Regions from separate parts of the Thioalkalivibrio sp. K90mix genome, predicted to be linked through region 1. Evidence: predicted binding sites of a transcription regulator. Region 1 holds the regulator's gene; each other region holds the start of a gene.
The links. Region 1 encodes FliA, which starts transcription of late flagellar genes. Its sites were predicted from a motif close to GCTAAAGTTNNNNNNNNNNCNGCCGATA; they were not measured.
Positions count from the first base shown of each region.

Region 2: the regulator FliA is predicted to act here: its motif matches at 3,414-3,441, upstream of TK90_RS07285 (flagellin).
Region 3: the regulator FliA is predicted to act here: its motif matches at 4,483-4,510, upstream of flgM (flagellar biosynthesis anti-sigma factor FlgM).

Region 1 is NC_013889.1:1,249,105-1,255,266, forward strand. Features, by position in the region: partial or broken gene flhF (flagellar biosynthesis protein FlhF) at 1-531, shown strand, start outside; gene TK90_RS05900 (MinD/ParA family protein) at 691-1,515, shown strand; gene TK90_RS05905 (RNA polymerase sigma factor FliA) at 1,512-2,273, shown strand; gene cheY (chemotaxis response regulator CheY) at 2,333-2,713, shown strand; gene TK90_RS05915 (protein phosphatase CheZ) at 2,816-3,592, shown strand; gene TK90_RS05920 (chemotaxis protein CheA) at 3,672-5,819, shown strand; gene TK90_RS05925 (chemotaxis response regulator protein-glutamate methylesterase) at 5,822-6,162, shown strand, end outside.
Region 2 is NC_013889.1:1,541,844-1,548,005, reverse strand. Features, by position in the region: gene cobT (nicotinate-nucleotide--dimethylbenzimidazole phosphoribosyltransferase) at 1-848, shown strand, start outside; gene TK90_RS07300 (histidine phosphatase family protein) at 845-1,417, shown strand; gene cobS (adenosylcobinamide-GDP ribazoletransferase) at 1,527-2,297, shown strand; gene TK90_RS07290 (YIP1 family protein) at 2,373-3,002, shown strand; gene TK90_RS07285 (flagellin) at 3,519-4,814, shown strand; gene TK90_RS15505 (flagellar protein FlaG) at 4,889-5,320, shown strand; gene TK90_RS07275 (flagellin) at 5,582-6,162, shown strand, end outside.
Region 3 is NC_013889.1:975,342-981,503, forward strand. Features, by position in the region: gene pheT (phenylalanine--tRNA ligase subunit beta) at 1-1,692, shown strand, start outside; gene TK90_RS04610 (integration host factor subunit alpha) at 1,697-1,996, shown strand; gene TK90_RS04615 (MerR family transcriptional regulator) at 1,980-2,336, shown strand; tRNA gene TK90_RS04620 (tRNA-Pro) at 2,608-2,684, shown strand; gene TK90_RS04625 (flagellar brake protein) at 2,785-3,501, opposite strand; gene TK90_RS04630 (flagella synthesis protein FlgN) at 3,620-4,105, opposite strand; gene flgM (flagellar biosynthesis anti-sigma factor FlgM) at 4,130-4,444, opposite strand; gene flgA (flagellar basal body P-ring formation chaperone FlgA) at 4,578-5,312, opposite strand; gene TK90_RS04645 (chemotaxis protein) at 5,555-6,162, shown strand, end outside.

The DNA.
Region 1 (6,162 bases):
CCACCACGCTCGCACGCATTGCCCTGCGTCAAATCCGTCGTATGGGTGCGGATTCGGTTACGCTGGTCACACTGGATACCCAGCGCATTGGGGCCACGCGCCAACTGCAGGCATTCGCGCAGATGGCGGGCGTGTCATTGCGGGTGTTGCAGAACCCGCGCGAGTTGCGGGATATGGCTGCGCGGGCCGAGGATGGGCATCTAATCCTGGCCGACACTGCCGGGCAGGCGCCGTCGGTGGTGGGTGACGAGTCCCTGTTTGCCGGCTGGCCGGACCGCGTGCGCTGCGAGAGCTGGCTGGTCGTCTCCGCGACGACCCAGGCCTCGGCGCTGCGGCGGGTGCTGGACGCCTTCCGCAAGACAGAGCCGGCGGCGCTGGTACTGACTAAACTCGATGAAGCCGAACAGTTGGGGGAGACTTTGTCGGTATTGCTCGATCAACACCTGGGTCTCACGTTTGTCAGCGATGGGCAGCGGATTGCCGAAGACTTCCACCGGGTCGAAACGGGCGATCTGACCCGGCGGGCGCTCGGCGAAGAACGCAACCCCGCGCGTCGATCCTCCCGCGACGAACGATGGACCGATGCAAGCCTGGCGGAGTTCTCGAATGCCAGCCGCAGTGCGCCGTCGCCGCGCCGTACTCAGGATGCGGGCGTTCTGGAGATGATCCATCCGGTGGGGAAAGGACGCTATGCCACGCACTAATCAGCCGTTGAAGGTCATTGCGGTGGCCTCTGGGAAGGGAGGCGTCGGCAAGACCAACGTGTCGGTCAACCTGTCGGTAGCGCTCGCGCGGCTGGGGCGCGAGGTCATGTTGTTTGATGCCGATCTGGGGCTGGCCAATGCCGACGTGCTGCTCGGGCTGCGACCCGAGCGTACCCTGCATGACCTGGTGACCGGGCAGGTGGACGACCTCCAGGATGTCCTGATTGAGGGCCCGGACGGAATCAAGGTCATACCGTCGGCTTCGGGGATCGCTGCGATGGCGAATCTCACTCAACTAGAGCACAACGGTCTGATCCAGGCATTCAGCGCGTATTCCAAGCCGCTGGATGTGCTGGTGGTGGATACGGCAGCCGGGCTGCAGGAATCCGTGACGACCTTCTGCCGGGCGGTCCAGGAGACCCTGATCGTCGTCTGCGACGAGCCGGCGTCCATCACCGATGCCTATGCGCTGATCAAGGTACTGCACCGCGATCATGGCATGCGGCGTTTCCGGCTGGTCACGAACATGGTCCAGGACCGCGCGGGGGCCGAGCGTTTGTTGCAGAAACTCACCACGGTTTGCGACAACTACCTGCCGGAGGTGATCCTGGATCTCGCCGGTTACATCCCGATGGACGAGAATCTGCGCAAGGCCGTACAGAAACGTGCGCCGGTCGTGCAGCAGTATCCGGGCAGTCCGGCGGCCAAGGCCTTTGCCGAGCTCGCCCGTACGGTGGACCGCTGGCCGGTGGCCCGTGGTGCCGACGGTGGTGTCGGGTTTTTCGTCGAACGGATGTTGCAGAGCGCATGATGTCGCCGCGTAATCGCCTCCCCGGATACGAGAGCGTGGCCGCGACAGGCCACGAGCAGCGCGTTGCGGAGCATATCGAGCTGGTGCATCGCATCGCGCATCATCTGATGGCGCGTCTGCCTTCCTCGGTCCAGGTCGATGACCTGATCCAGGCCGGCATGATCGGCCTGCTGGAGGCCGCGCGGCAATTCGAAGGCGGGCAGGGTGCCACGTTTGCGACCTATGCCGGGATTCGGATCCGTGGCGCGATGATCGACGAATTACGCCGCAGTGACTGGACGCCGAGATCGGTACACCGCAACAGCCGCAAGATCGCCGAGGCGATCCAGACGGTCGAAGCCAGAGAGGGGCGCGCGGCGCGCGGGGTCGAAGTGGCCGAGGAACTCGAGGTGCCGATCGACGAGTACTACTCGATGCTGCAGGACCATGCCGGCGCCCATCTGTTCGCGCTGGACGACCTGGGCGGCACCGATGGTGATGCGGACCGGGTGATCGAGGGGCAGGAGGCCTCGCCCTCGCGCACAATCGAGGCTGGAGAATTTCGCGAGGAGCTGGCCGCCGCGCTGGGCGATTTGCCCGAACGCGAACGTCTGGTGCTGTCGCTTTATTACATCGAGGAGCTCAACCTGCGCGAGATTGGCGCGGTGCTGGGGGTGACCGAGTCGCGCGTCAGCCAGATCCGCAGTCAGGCCGTCATCCGACTGCGCGCGCGCCTGGGTTCCTGGCTCGAAGACGGCGAGGCTTTGCAGTTATTCTGAGGGCCGCGCTCTAGTACTCACATGAATCATTTATCCCGGAGTGACCTGTGGACAAGGGAATGAAAATTCTCATCGTGGATGACTTCTCCACGATGCGACGGATCATCAAGAACCTCTTGCGTGATCTTGGCTTCAACAACACGCAAGAGGCCGATGACGGCAGCACGGCACTGCCGATGCTCCAGAACGGCGACTTCGATTTTCTGATCACCGACTGGAACATGCCCAACATGCCGGGCATCGACCTGCTGCGGGCGGTTCGGGCCGACGAGAAGCTGAAGACGATGCCAGTGCTGATGGTGACGGCGGAGGCCAAGCGTGATCAGATCGTCGAGGCGGCCGAGGCGGGCGTGAACGGCTACGTGGTGAAGCCCTTTACCGCGGAAACCCTCAAGGAAAAGATCGACAAAATATTCGAACGCATTGAAGCGCAAGGTTAACTTGGGTTTCGGTGTCGACATCTCCTGGTCCGCGACAATGCATGGCCGGGGGATTGATTCCGGGCATCACGTTCGGGATGGGGAGCGAGCAAGGGGCTTTGGATGACAGACCAAGAACAATCGATCGGTGAGCAGCAGATCGCTCGCGCGCGGGAGCTCGTGCAGGTTCTGGAGGCAGGGGACGAGGTGGCCGCGCGCGCGTTGATCCAGGAGCTGGCGCGTCCCTACGACCGCGAACTCTTCGACGAACTCGGAAAGCTCACGCGCGACCTGCACGAGGCCTTGCAAAGCTTCCGCGGGGATTCGCGGCTGGTGGAGCTGACCCAGGCCGAGATCCCGGATGCCCGTGAGCGTCTCAATTATGTGGTCACGATGACCGAGAAGGCCGCCCACGAGACCCTGACCGCCATCGAGACGAGTCTGCCGATTGCCGAGTCGTTCAGCCAGCAGGCCGGCGAACTGACGGCGAAGTGGACTCGTTTCCGAAATCGGCAACTCTCGGTCGATGAGTTCCGGGAGTTTGCCCGCGAGCTGGATGCGTTTTTTGCGCAGGCCAACGACGACACCGAAGAGCTGCGGCGCTTGCTGTCGGAAGTACTGATGGCGCAGAGCTACCAGGATATTACCGGGCAGGTGATCCGGCGCGTCATCCAGCTCGTGACGGACCTGGAGGAGAACCTGGTCTCGCTCATTCGACTGTCCAGCGGGCGCATGGAGACCATCGAGGCCGCCGAGAAGACGCTCGACGATGATACCGAGCGGCGCGAGGGCGATCGGCGCGGACACGGACCAGCAGTGCCAAAGACTCAAGATTCCGGCCAGGATGTCGTTCAAGGACAAGACGAGGTGGACGATCTGTTGTCCAGTCTGGGCTTCTAGGCAGCCCGCTGATTCCTGAATCAGCGGCTTCCCGGCGCCCATCCCTTAACGGCAAGCCTCACCGGAACGGAGAGACCGAATGGCCATCGACCCCAACGACGAAATCCTTCAGGACTTCCTGATCGAGGCCGGGGAACTGCTCGAAGGACTCAACGAGCAGCTGATCGACCTGGAACAGCATCCCGATGACCGGGATCTGTTGAACGCGGTATTCCGCAGCTTTCACACGATCAAGGGTGGCGCGGGCTTTCTGAGCCTGGATCCGCTGGTGACCGTCTGCCATCACGCAGAGGACGTGTTTAATCTCCTGCGCAACGGGGAGCGTCAGGTCGACGGTCACCTGATGGATACCATGCTGCGGGTCCTCGATACGCTGAACGTGATGTTTGGCGACCTCCGCTCCGGGGTCGATCCGACGCCCGCGGAGGCTGATCTGGTCGAAGACCTGCGGCGGATGGCGAAGAACGAAGACGTGGCCGGCAATTCCGAACCCGACGCAGTCGCGACGCCCGACGAGTCCCCCGAGCCGGAGCCGGAACCGGCACCCCCCGCGGAGGTGGAAACGACCGCGATGGCCGCGGGCGACGCTGCGGGGGAAGACTCGGGATTGGTCGGCGCCGATGACGAGATCACCGACGATGAGTTCGAGGCCCTGCTGGATTCGCTGCACGGCGATGGTTCGCCGCAGGCGGCCCAGGACTCCGCTACGTCGTCGAATGCGGACGCAGGGTCGCCCAGCACGGATTCGGATGCAGCCGGGCCAAGCGGGGATGAAGAGGACCTGATTTCCGACGATGAATTCGAGAACCTGCTGGACGAGTTGCAGGCGCGAGGTGATGGGCCTCCTGCCAGTGCCGCGCCGGCACCTGCTGCCGCTGAGTCGTCCACGCAGGAAGAGCCGAGCGTGGAGCCCGAAGCCGCCGCCAGCGCGGCACAGGAACCGCCGGCTTCCGAGGCCAAGCCACAGGCTGCCAAGCCTGCGGCCGCGGCGGCTGGCGCCCGGCAGGCCCCTCAGGGTGAGGCCTCGGTCCGTGTGAACACCGAACGGCTCGACGAGATTATGAATCTGGTCGGCGAGCTGGTGTTGGTGCGTAACCGCCTGAGCATGTTGCGAACCCAGCATGTGGACGACGAGCTGGGCAAGGCCATTAGTTCGCTGGCCTTGGTGACATCGGATCTTCAGACGTCGGTGATGAAGACCCGCATGCAGCCGGTCAACAAGGTATTCAATCGCTTCCCGCGGGTGATCCGCGATCTGTCGCGTAGCCTGGGTAAGGAGATCGAGCTGGAGATCTTTGGCGAGGACACCGACCTCGACAAGAACCTGGTCGAGGCGCTGTCCGATCCTCTGGTGCATCTGGTGCGCAACGCCGTGGACCACGGTATCGAGACCCCGGAGGTGCGCGAAAAGGCCGGCAAGCCGCGCAAGGGTACGGTGGTGCTCGGTGCGGCGCAGGAAGGCGACCACATCGCATTGCTGATCAAGGACGATGGGGGCGGTATGGATCCGCATGCCCTGCGGCGCAAGGTCGTCGAGAAGGGGCTGATGGAGCCCGCGATGGCCGAGCGGATGACCGATCGCGAGGCCTTCAACGTCATCTTCATGGCGGGGTTTTCCACCAAGACCGAGATCTCGGATGTATCCGGTCGCGGGGTGGGGATGGACGTCGTCAAGACGAAGATCTCGCAGCTCAACGGGACCATCGAGATCGATTCCGAGATTGGGGTCGGGACCACGCTGCGGGTGAAGCTGCCGCTGACCCTGGCGATACTTCCTGCGTTGATGGTCATTCTCGACGGGCGGCGGTTCGCGATCCCGCTGGCATCAGTGTCGGAGATCCTCGATCTGGACTTGACCAAGACGCATTATGTTGATGATCAGGAAGTAATTGTTGTAAGAAATCAAGCGCTTCCAGTGCATTATCTCAAGCGTTGGTTGAAGCCTGGATTTGTCCCCGAAGCGAAGGCGGAGTCGCATGTGGTGGTGGTGCATACGGCCGATCGCAAGGTGGGGCTGGTTGTCGACGACCTGGTCGGACAGGAAGAGGTGGTGATCAAGCCACTGGGGCAGAACTTGCAGGGCGTGAAGGGTCTGGCAGGCGCGACCATCACGGGCGACGGAGGGATTGCGCTGATCCTGGATGTCGCCGATCTCGTGGGCTTGCTGACGCACAAGATCCCGTCGGCGGGCCGCACCCGGCGGCCCGCGCAAACAATCGAGGGCTAAGGATGCCGGTAAAGGTACTGGTGGTGGATGACTCCGGGTTTTTCCGCCGCCGCATCAGTGAAATTCTGGACGCCGACGCGGGGATCGAGGTCGTCGGCAGCGCGGAGAACGGCGAGGAGGCGATTCGCAAGGTCAAGGAACTGGACCCGGATGTCGTGACCATGGACATCGAGATGCCCGTAATGGACGGTATCACCGCGGTGCGCCGGATCATGGCCGAGAACCCTCGGCCGGTACTGATGTTCTCGAGTCTCACCACCGAGGGAGCCCAGGCGACCCTGGATGCGCTGGAGGCGGGGGCAGTCGATTTTCTGCCGAAACGCTTCAGTGACATCGCATCCGA
Region 2 (6,162 bases), 290 kb from region 1:
TGGTGGCGGAGGGCATTTCGCGTTTCCCGCAGGCCGTGACCGTACAGATGGTCGCGAACTTCGCGAATGGCGGCGCGGCGATCTCGGTGTTGGCCCGGCACCTGGGGGCGTCCATCGAGGTGATCAACCTGGGTACGGTGGCCCAGCCCCCGGATGTGGCCGGCGTGCAGCAGCTGAACCTGGGGCCCGGCACTGCCAACCTCGTACGCGAGCCGGCGATGACGCCGGCGCAGCTGGAACGCGCGCTCAACGCCGGCCGCCAGTGTGCCGAGCGTGCGCGACGGGGGGACGCACAACTGTTCATCGGTGGCGAGATGGGCATCGGCAACACGACGGCCGCCGCTGCACTCGCCTGTTCGATACTGGACCTGCCCCCGGTCGATCTGGCTGGGCCCGGCACGGGTCTGGATGCGAACGGGGTACGCCACAAGGCCGAGGTGATCGAGCAGGCCCTGCGCACCCACGCCGCGGTGCGTGGCGAGGCACTCGGCAGTCTGCGCTGTCTGGGGGGATTCGAGATTGCGGGCCTGGCTGGCGCCTACATTGCGGCGGCGCAGATCGGGCTGCCGGTGCTGGTGGATGGTTTCATCAGCACCTCCGCGGCGCTGGTGGCCGAGCGCCTGTGTCCGGGCACGGCGGAATGGTTCTTCTACGCCCACAGTTCGGCGGAGCCGGGTCACCAGCGGCTGCTGGAAGCACTGGCGGCCGAGCCGCTGCTCGATCTCGGCATGCGCCTCGGCGAGGGCAGTGGCGCGGCCACCGCCGTGCCCCTGCTGCGCCTGGCCTGCGAGCTGCACGCCGGCATGGCGACCTTCGCCGAGGCCGGCGTCTCGGGCGATACCCGGTGACCGCTGCAGCCCGGATCGGCCTGCTGCGCCACGGCGAGACCACCGGCACCGGTTTTCGCGGACGTGGCTGTGATGATCCGCTGACCCCTGAAGGCGAGAGGGCGATGCGCGCGGCGTTCGAGTCCTCCGGCGAGTGGGATCGCGTCGTGTGTTCGCCACTGCAGCGCTGTCGGCTTCCGGCCGAAGGCTTCGCCCGCGCGGCCGGAATCCCCGTGCAGTGTGATCCACGCCTGCAGGAGTTACATTTCGGGGACTGGGAGGGACGTACCGCGGAGCAGCTGATGTGTGACGATGCCGAGGCCCTGGGGCGGTTCTGGCAGGATCCCTTCGGCTATCCGCCGCCCAACGGCGAAGACCTCGGCCGCTTCCGCGACCGGGTGCTGGCCGGCTGGGAGCAGAGCGTGGTCGCGCCGGGTGATCGCGTCCTGGTCGTCACCCACGGTGGGGTGATTCGCCTGCTCCGCGCATACCTGGAGGGCTGGCCGTTGGAGAAGCTATTGTCGATCGAAGTCCCGTTGGCCTCGCTGTACGTTGTTGAGCCGGGCCAGCGCGAAGGGGTCCCCTCGTGATCGGGCACGAAACCTGTAGGAGGCCAGCCCCCTGGCCGATTGGGAATGGGCCAACGCCCCATCGGCCAGGGGGCTGGCCTCCTACGGCAAGACTGGAAGGAGGGGAGTAATGAACTCCGTGTTTGCCCCCTTCTGGCTGGCACTGCAGTTCCTGACGCGACTGCCGACGCCCCCGCAGGAGCCGCGACCCGAGGACCTCGGCCGTTCGCTCCTGGCCTATCCGCTGGTGGGGCTGATCCTGGGTCTGCTTCTGGTGCTGGTGGGGATCGGGCTGTCCGCGATCCCAGGGGCGCCGGTGTTGCTGGTCGCGGCGCTGGTGCTGACGTTCTGGGTCGCGCTCACCGGTGCACTCCATCTGGACGGGCTGGCGGACACGGTGGATGCCTGGGTCGGCGGTCAGCGGCATCCGGAGCGGGCCCAGGCCATCATGAAGGACCCGGCCTGTGGCCCGATGGCGGTGGCGGCACTGATCCTGATTCTGTTGCTGAAAGGCACGGCGTTGGTGGCGGTGGCCGATACCGGTGCCTGGATCGCGCTGCTGTTGGCGGTGCTGCTGGGGCGCGTGGTGCCGCCGGTGCTGTTTCTGACCACGCCCTACGTGAACCCGGTGGGGTTGGGTGCGGACATGGCGAAGCACCTTCCTCGCAGCGCCGCCATCGGCGTCGTCGGCGGCTCGGCCGTCGTGGTGCTGGTGCTGGGCCTGCTCTCCGGCCTTTGGGGGGTGATACCGGCCCTGGTCGCCGCCGGCCTGACGCTGTGGGTGGCAACGCGCGTACTGAGACACTGGCTGGGAGGCTTCACCGGCGACACGGCCGGGGCGACGTTGGAGCTGGTGGAGACCCTGACACTCGTGATTCTGGTCCTGACGCTTGCTGGCTAGGCGCTGATCGGCGAGGGCAGGGTTCGGGGCTGGTGTTGTCACGAAACCGTCACGGGATTGCCACATACTGACGGGATGAACTCATTCCCCTCCCGTCTGAACCCGGGCCGGCTGGTCCTGCGCACACTGACGAACCCCCTGCGGGCGGTACGCGAGGCCGGCGAACTGGAGACAGTGCCGCCCTGGTGGCAGACGTTCGTGCGACTGGCGTTCCCGGTGCTGCTGGTCAGCGTGATCGTCAGCCAGTGGCTGTACCAGATCATCCCGCCCGGGTTGCCGCCGGAGGCGATGCCGGGGGCCTGGGGCTTCGGGGTCTACAGCGTGCTGGCGATGAGTATCGGGGTGCTGGGCCTGGCCTGGTCCGCGCACTACCTGACCGAGCTGTTCCAGGGCTACTCCCATCCGGATCGGGCCATGCTGGCCGTGACCATCGGCCTTCTGCCGGCCTGGGTGGGCAAGGTTGTGGCCGCCTTCCCCTGGCCCTGGGGCAACACCGTCGGCTTGCTGCTGATCCTCTACAGCCTGTGGCTGCTGTACGGGTCGCTGTGCGGCATCCTCGGGCTGAAGCGTGGCAACCGCATCGGCCTGTTCGTGGCCACCGTCTTCTGCGGCGCGTTCATCACCCTCATCTTCGGCTGGCTGCTGATGGACCTGATCCCCGGCGCCACCCCCGAGACCCGCATCGGCACCACCTGGCTGATCTGATTCACTCCGGCCCTGTAGGAGGCCAGCCCTCTGGCCGATTGGGAACATGCCAACGCCCCATCGGCCAGAGGGCTGGCCTCCTACAGGGGGAAATCGGGCAACTGGGGCCGCCTTGGTTTTCGTTGCCCAAGATCCATATCTCTGAGGGTCCACGCCGATTGCTGGGTGGCCTTGCTCCTTGGCGATGACGGTAGTAGTGGCTTCGGACCTGACACAGTTTTCTCGCATCACCTGGGTGCGTCAAAGCGGTTGTTCAGGACCACGGGTATGTGGCTGGCCTGTGTCCCCTGTGGTGCTGTGCGGCTTCGTATCGGCCGTGGCTGATGAGTGGTGTGAGCCGAAGCGCTGGGGTGGCGAGCGTGCGCCGTGGCGGACACGTTCAGGCGGGCGGCAAAATTTTTCCGGAATGGGGCTAAAGGATTCGGTCGAGCGGTCGTTACTGCTTTCGAAGGCGCACGAGTGTTCGCCGAGGAAGCCGACCAAGGTGGTTCGGCATGACGCTACAGGAGCGTAATCATGTCTCAAGTCATCAACACCAATATCCTGTCCCTGAATGCTCAGCGCAATCTGAGCAATTCCCAGGGCGCGCTGGCCCAGAGCCTGGAGCGACTGTCCTCCGGCCTGCGTATCAACAGTGCCAAGGATGACGCCGCCGGTCTGGCGATCTCCGAACGCTTTACCACCCAGATTCGCGGCCTGAACCAGGCCGTGCGCAACGCGAACGACGGCATCTCGTTTGCGCAGACCGCCGAGGGTGCGCTGAGCACCGTGGGCGATGCCCTTCAGCGTATCCGCGAGCTGTCCGTCCAGGCGGCGAACGACTCCAACTCCGCCTCCGACCGCGAGGCCCTGAACAACGAGGCCCAGCAGCTGATCGCCGAGATTGGCCGCGTCGCGAACTCCACCGAGTTCAACGGTGACGCGATCCTGGATGGCGCCCTGCAGGATCTGTTCTTCCAGATTGGCGCGAATCAGGGTCAGAACATTGCGGTCTCCGGGGTCGATGCGCGCACTACGGAACTGGGTCGCGCTATTTCGGAAGGTGACTCCGGGCTGACTCAGCAGCAATTGAACGACGTCGGCATCGAAGGGATTTCCAATATCACGATCACCCTGGATAAGGTCGGTGTATTGGGGGGTGACGATGACGACGCATTGGGAGTTGAATTGGAGGTTGATCTTGACGGCGTAACGTCCCTCGAAGACGCGGTCCGGCAGATCAATGCCGCACTGGCGGCGCCCACAGGTGATGCGGCAGGAAGCCTTGAGGACGGGGAGTTAGACGATGCCGACGCGGCGATCGCTGCGATTCGCGATGCCGGCCTCAGTGCATCGCTGGTCACCAATAGCAATGGTGAAACCACGATAGCCATTCGTGGCAACTTCGATACCTCATTCTCGGTTCAAGGTGGTAAGGTCGAGTTGGGCGACGAAGTAGAAGTCACTTTGTTCGGAGACGGAGACGACGCCGACCCCACTTCCGTCGACTCTCGGGCGCGGAACCTTACCGATGTCGATATTGGCAGCCGGGGTGGCGCTACCGAGGCTCTTGCAATCGTCGATGGGGCTCTGAACCAGATCAATTCGTTGCGGGCCGACTTGGGTTCGATCCAGGTGCGCTTCGAAAACACCATTGCCAACCTGCAGGTGTCCTCGGAGAATCTGGAGTCGGCTCGCTCACGTATTCGGGATGCGGATTTTGCCTCCGAAACGGCTGAGCTGACCCGGGCGCAGATCCTGCAGCAGGCCGGTACCTCGGTGCTGGCCCAGGCGAACGCGACGTCGCAGAACGTGCTGGCCTTGTTGCAGTAAGTTGAACCGGTAAAAGGCCATGAGACGGGCGGGTGGCCAGACGGTCACCCGCCCTTGATGGCGAGGGAAGCAAGATGAGTGATTCGATTGGCAGTATCACTTCATTGGTGTTTCAGCCTGCCCGTCAGGGGCAGGGCGATGCCTCGATTCCGGTTGCTAAAGGGTTGAACGATACCGCGGGTTCTCGGAATGCCAGTTTCGGGGATGTCCCGGCGAGCCCCGATACTCCTGAACGGGGGCTGGATGAATCGACCCAGTCTGTGGACTTGGGAGAGTCGGAGGGCATGGAGCAGGTCGTGGAGTCGATCAACGCCTATCTGCAATCGTCCAAGCGTGCGCTGGAGTTCAGCGTGGATGATTCGAGCGGCCGGACCGTGATCACGGTCAAGGATGCCGAGCAGGACGAGGTGATCCGGCAGATTCCGCCGGAGGCAGTGGTGGCCCTGATTCGTCATTTCCAGGAACAGCAAGGCCTGGATGGTACGGGGGTCGAGGAACGGGCCTGACCGACCCGGCACATTATCAACCACAGTGACTTTCGGCCGGGCTTGTCCCGGCTTTTTTCTGTCGGCCGATATGGGGGTGCATCGGATGTGGGGGCTCGACAGGAAATCGTTGCGGAACCCACATAGGCACAATGGCAAGAAAATCGAAAATTCGTGTTAAAGCTCACGGATAGCTTGTCGTTAACGGGCCTGAGAGCGGTTGAATGCCGCCATCGCGATCGCCCGAGGCGGTCTAAAGCTATGCCGTAAGGAGACGTAATCATGTCCCAAGTTATCAACACGAACATCCTGTCCCTGAACGCTCAGCGCAATCTGAGCCAGTCGCAGGGTGCCCTGGGCCAGAGCCTCGAGCGGCTGTCCTCGGGCCTGCGAATCAACAGCGCAAAGGACGATGCCGCCGGTCTGGCCATCTCCGAGCGCTTCAGCACGCAGATCAACGGCCTGAACCAGGCTGTGCGCAACGCCAACGACGGTATCTCGTTCTCGCAGACCGCCGAAGGTGCGCTGAGTACCGTGGGCGATGCGCTGCAGCGGATCCGTGAACTGTCCGTACAGGCGGCGAACGACTCCAACTCCGCGTCCGACCGCGAGGCCCTGAACAACGAGGCCCAGCAGCTCGTGGCCGAAATCAGCCGCGTTGCCAACGAGACCGAGTTCAACGGCGACGCCATCCTGGATGGGGCGTTGAACGACATCTTCTTCCAGATCGGGGCTAACCAGGGGCAGAACATCGCGGTGTCCGGTGCGGATGCTCGCGCGACCGAATTGGGCCGAGTGATCGCCGAGGGTAGCGAAGGGCTCACGCAGACTCAGATTAATGATGTGGGCATCGAAGAGATCAA
Region 3 (6,162 bases), 270 kb from region 1:
CTGGATGCACGTGCGCCCACGCCGCTGTGGATGACCGAGCGCCTGCGACGGGCCGGTGTGCGGCCGCTCAGCGCGATCGTGGATGTCACCAACTACGTGATGCTGGAACTCGGGCAGCCCCTGCATGCCTTTGACGCGGGTCGCGTGGGCGACACCATCGAGGTGCGCTGGGCGCGATCCGGCGAGTCGCTGACCTTGCTGGGTGGTGAGCAGAAAGTCGAGCTTGCCGAGCAGGACCTGGTGATCGCCTCGACTACCGCGCCTGTGGCGCTGGCCGGAATCATGGGCGGTGCGGACAGCGCCGTGGATGACGACACGACCCGGGTGGTACTGGAGTGTGCCCACTTTGCCCCGCTGGCGCTGGCCGGTCGCGCGCGGGCCCATGGTCTGCATACCGATGCCTCGCATCGTTTCGAGCGGGGCGTGGATCCCACACTGGTCGAGCAGGCCATGGAACGCGCCACGCGCCTGTTGCTGGAGATCTGTGGCGGGCAGTGCGGGCCGGTGGAACGTGCCGGCGAGCTACCGTCTTCGCATTTCGATCAGCCGATCCGGCTGCGTCGGCCGCGCATCGAACGGCTGCTGGGTACGACGTTCGAGGATGCCGAGGTCGAGCGCATTCTGGGTGCACTGGCCTGCCGGGTCGAGTCCGTGGAAGGCGGCTGGCAGGTCCGTGCGCCGCGGGCGCGCTTCGATCTGGAGCGCGAGGAGGACCTGATCGAGGAGCTGGCCCGGGTGCATGGCTATGACCGCCTGCCGCAGCGCCTGCCGTCCCCGGTGGCGCCTGCCGAGCGCTCTCCATCCTTGCGCGGGCTGCGCGATCAGCTGGCGCGCCAGGGCTTTCACGAGGTGATCAGCTTCAGTTTTATCGACGCCGAGGCTTCGCGGGCCTTTTATCCGGCCGTGGAGCCTCTGGCGCTGGCGAACCCGATCTCCAGTGATCTGGCGGTGATGCGCCCTGGCCTTTGGCCCGGTCTGGTGGCCACGGCGGCCTATAACCAGGCGCGCCAGCAGCCGGATCTGCGCTTGTGCGAGCATGGCCTGCGTTTTGTGCCGGATGCCTCCGGCCTGCGCCAGGAGCCGCGTCTCGCGGGCCTGCTGGGTGGGCGGGCGCATCCGGAGCACTGGGAGGCCCCGTCGCGTCGAGTCGATTTCTTTGATGCCAAGGGTGTGGTCGAGGGGTTATGTGCCTCTTTGGATGGGCCGCTGGGATTTCGTTCGGAAAAACATCCTGCCCTCCATGATGGACAGTCCGCGCGGATTCTGGCGGGTGATCGCCCCATCGGCTGGGTCGGGCGCCTGCACCCGGCCCTTTGCAAGCAATTCGATGTGGAGCCGGTTTATCTGTTCGATCTGGATGCTCGGGCGATCCTGCATACACCGGTTGTGCAGTTCGCGCCGTTATCGCCGTATCCCTCGATCCGGCGCGATCTGGCCCTGGTGGTGAAGGAGACCGTTCCGGCGGGCGATGTGCTGAGCGCGATCGAGGAATTGGCGCTGGGCCTGGTCCAGGATGTCCGGCTGTTTGATGTGTACCAGGGCAAGGGCTTGAATCCGGACGAAAAGAGCCTCGCTTTGGGCTTGATTTTGCGGGCTTTTGATCGCACCCTAGGCGAACAGGACGTCGCAAGCGTCACCGACAAGGTCGTCGAGCATCTGCACGCTCGCTTCCAGGCAACCCTGAGGCAGTGATTCCATGGCAGCAGTGACGAAGGCGGATCTTGCCGCCACGCTGAACGAAGAACTGGGTCTTAACAAGCGTGAGGCCAAGGAGTTCGTCGAGATGTTCTTCGAGGAGATGCGCCAGTCGCTGGAGGATGGCGAGGGTGTGAAACTCTCCGGCTTCGGCAACTTCATCCTCCGCGACAAGAACCAGCGGCCTGGTCGCAATCCGAAGACCGGCGAGGAAATCCCGGTCTCCGCTCGTCGTGTCGTCACCTTCCGCCCGGGGCAGAAGCTGCGCGAGAGGGTCGAAAGCTATGCTGGAAGCGAGTAACCACCAGGAACTGCCCGCGATCCCGGGCAAGCGCTACTTCACCATTGGCGAGGTCGCCGAGCTGTGTCAGGTGAAGCCTCACGTACTGCGCTACTGGGAACAGGAGTTCCCGATGCTCGAGCCGGTCAAGCGGCGGGGCAATCGGCGCTACTACCAGCGCCAGGACGTGATCCTGATCCGCCAGATTCGGGCCCTGCTGTACGAAGAGGGCTATACGATCAATGGCGCGCGACAGAAGCTGTCTGGCGACGAGGCCAAGGGCGACCGTCAGCAGGCGCGCCAGATCATCCAGGACACGATCTCGGAGCTGGAATCGGTATTGCGCGTATTACGCGCCTGAGGCGCCGACCCGGCGGGGTTGGCTTTCGGAACGGAACGTCGTGTTGACGCGATTCGCTTGGCTCGTCGCACCCTGCGCTGGTTCTTGCCTTCTTGCCCCCAAGTCCACTTCAACGACTCGTCCGCTGTAGGGTGCGATGAGCCAAGCGAATCGCACCAATATGCTCCCAACCGATCGATCCCAGGGGGAATGGGTTTTGCGCAAGAATGTGGTTGCATGTGGGCGGCCGATGCTTTCGTGAAGGCGGGGAATCGGATATGATTCGCGGCTTCGGGGCGTAGCGCAGTCTGGTAGCGCATCTGCATGGGGTGCAGAGGGTCGCAGGTTCAAATCCTGCCGTCCCGACCAAATTCAATCACTTGATGGTGGATGTTCAGGTGAAATAAAAGGCCGCATGCAGCGGCCTTTTTTGTGTCTGAAGCAATGTGGGGGGCTGGACCGGCCTGGGCTACTCCATCGAGCGTCGCCGCGCCTCGCGCTGGTAGTGCAGCAGGGCGATGTTGAACTGGCGTTCCAGCCACTGGTTCATGCCGGTGACCTGGAAGCCGGCATATACGTATCCATCGCGCGGGCTGCGGCGACGATTGGCCAGGCGCAGGTCGCCGCCCAGGCGTTCACCGACATCGGGCAGCAACAGGTTTTCGAAACGCATCGGCGTCCCGACCTCAAGGGCCTCAACCCACTCCTGTGGCACCTCCACGCACATCCCCTGTGCCGAGAGGTCGGCCAGGTCGCCGATACCGGGCTCTTTCCATTCGCCATACTGCAATTCGACGCGCGGACGTTCGCCCATCGGGATATGTACGCGAAAGGTCTCCCGTCGCTGCAGATATTCCAGGGTCTCGGGGTAGGGGCAGACGTAGAGCGCGCCGGCATCCTCGCGCTCGCTGCGCGAGACGGCCGTGGAGAAGCGTACGGCGACCCCGCGCAGGCTGGCGAACACCCGCATGCGGGTGCCTTCCTGGACATGGCGATTGGCTTCGACGGGTGTGAGTTCGTCAAGGAAGAGTTCGCGTGCAGCGGAATCCAGGCGGACCAGGGCGGAGTTGTATAGCGGCCCATCGTCGTCGAGACGGACGTTGACGAGGGTGAGCTTGTGATCCAGATCCTTGAGGATGCCGGCAATCCGCTCCGGCTTGTCGACGGTGTAGTCGGTCTCGTCCATGCGTGGCGTTGTTGTAATTATTGGGCCAAGCCGCACGGTACTGCCCGGCGCTCTGGAATACCAGCCCCGGGTGCCGGTCGGTGTGGTGTGAGGCGGTGTCGCGCAGGGCGCGCGCAGCTCATGCGCGAGTGATGCGCCGACCCGTACGGCTGCCAGATTGGGTGCGGCCGTAGGGGTCGTAGGTCGGGGCCGGACCGGGTTCTTCGCCACGCAGGATCTGGATGGACATCTCCACGCGTCGACGGTCGCGATCGATCAGCCGGGCATTCCCCTGGTTCAGGGTGTTGCAGCGCTCCACCGATCGGCGCAGAGCCTGCCAGTGGTCCTCCAGCTCGGCACCGCTCTCGAGCCGACTGAACAGCCGTGCGAGCCCCTCGGGCGTGTAGCTTTCGCCAGCAGCCTCGACCGTCTCGCGCTGCCGGCGACTCTCGGTTTCCAGGTCCTGCAGGAGCGTCTGTTTCTGCGCCACGACCTCGCGCAGGGCCTCGGGTGCACGGGACTCCACAGCCCGGGTCTCCTGCAGCAGGATGTCCTCCATCTGGTGGCTGAGCCGAATCGAGGCTTCCAGTGAGCGGAGGAAGGCGTGGCGTTGTTCGGGCGACATCGTCGGGGTCTCTGTCAGGGGTGCCTAGCGCAGCAGGCTTTCCAGTTCGATCATGCGATCGGCGAGCTGCTCGTTGTCGACCGGGTACTGGCCGCTGGAGATGGCTTCGCGCAGCTCGGCGACACGCGCCTCGTCGAACGGGGCGTTGCTGGCGGCGCCGGAGGCGGCGTTCATCGCCTGCGCCGCACCGGTCAGGGTGACGGAGTCATCCTGTCGCACGGGCGTCGATGCATTGCCCTGAGCGCCTGCGTCGGGCCGGGAGGTCTCGTCGCGGCCCTTTACGCTGGAGGTGTTGCCATCCGGGCGCAGGCCGGGGGAGTTCGGGCCTTTGATATCCATCATTCGGTTTCCTGTTTTTGCAATTCTACTGCAGGGGTTAGCGGCAGCACCGGCTGAAACTGTAGCCCCTTGAGCCGTGAATTTACGAGTCGCTTCACAGTTTGTGGATGGTTACGCGAGGCGCCTCGCCATTTTACGGGGCCACGCGTACATGTCCGGACTCCAGCACCTCGCCTTCGACGACGCGTCCGGACGAGCTGTTCTTCACGCGGATTCGATCGCCCAGAATGCCGTTCTCCAGGGCCTCGCCCTGCATGCGGATCACCACCGAGCCGTTTTCGGCCAGGATGGTGACGCGCTGGCCGCGGCTGACGACTTCGCGCTGGGTGACGTGCTGTTGGCCCAGGATCTGGCCCGAACGGATGTTGCGCCGGGTCTGCAGCCCCACCAGTTCGTTCTTGCTCTCGAAATAGCTCCCGGCATGACGTGAAGTCTGGATGCGCTTGGTGCGCAGATCGCCGGGCAGGATCGTGTGCTGGCGCCGCAGGGTTCGGCTGGCGACCAGGACCTCGGCATAGCGTTCGACCGTGACCGGGACATAGATCGACCAGCTTACGGGCGCCTCGCACTGCACCTGGACCGCCGTATTGCCATCGCGTCGTCCGCCGGGCGGGAATCGGGTCTCCAGCGCCTCGCTGCATCGGGCCAGGCGCAGGCGGTTGTCCAGCCGACCGATCTGGACTTCGACCGCTTCGTCGCCGGGTTTGATGTTCAGCTCTTCCTGGATGAAACGCTCGGCCGCCAGGCGGATGTTTTCCACTGCCTCGATCTCGGCCTGCGCCGTTATGGAGACCAGGGCCAGAACGACGCCGAGGGCGGCAGACAGCCACCAGGTGCGAACAAAGGGTTGGGGGGCGGGCTGGTTCATGGTCTGGGTGCGTGTCGGCTCGTCAGGTTTCGAGAGGTTGGTATCGCTTTGCAAGCAGAAAACATGCCAGCGGATCCGGTGTACACCCTCAAGAGTGACGACGCCTGGCCGTTATCGGGTCAAGACCGTGTGCAATCGGCATGCGACGGCGGTTTGTGGCATGACAGCGTCGGGCACCGGGGTGCACACTGGGGCTGGCGAGTCGAGGTGGCTGGCCGCTGGGCGAGGGGGAGAGCAGGACAATGAGTCAATTCATTGACGATGTGAATCAGCGGACCCAACTGGTGGGGCAGAACCGTATGGAACTGCTCCTGTTTCATCTGGGGAGTTCCCAGACCTTCGGTATCAACGTGTTCAAGGTGCGCGAGGTGATCCCGTCGCCGCCGCTGCGACAGATCCCCGGTTCGATGAGCGTGGTGCGCGGTGTCGCGAGCCTGCGTGGCGGCACCGTCCCCATCATCGACCTTGCGCGCGCGATGGGGCTGCGCACGGCCGTGGGAGGGACGGATGATCACAAGGTGGTGGTGACCGAATTCAATCGGTCGGTTCAGGGCTTCTGGGTGTCGGCCGTGGACCGGATCGTCAACGTCAACTGGGAAGACGTGAAATCGCCGCCACGGGGGACCGGGCGCGAGTCCTTTCTGGTCGCCGTCACCGAGATCGACAACAAGCTGGTCGAGATCATCGATGTCGAGCGGGTGCTGTCGATCGTCAATCCGTTGCCCATTAACGTGTCCGATTCGGTGCGCGCAGAGGCCGACGAAGAACGGGAAAGGATCGGACAGCGCAAGATCGTGATCGTCGATGACTCGGTGGTCGCGCGCAAGCAGATCGAGGGTGCCATCAAGGG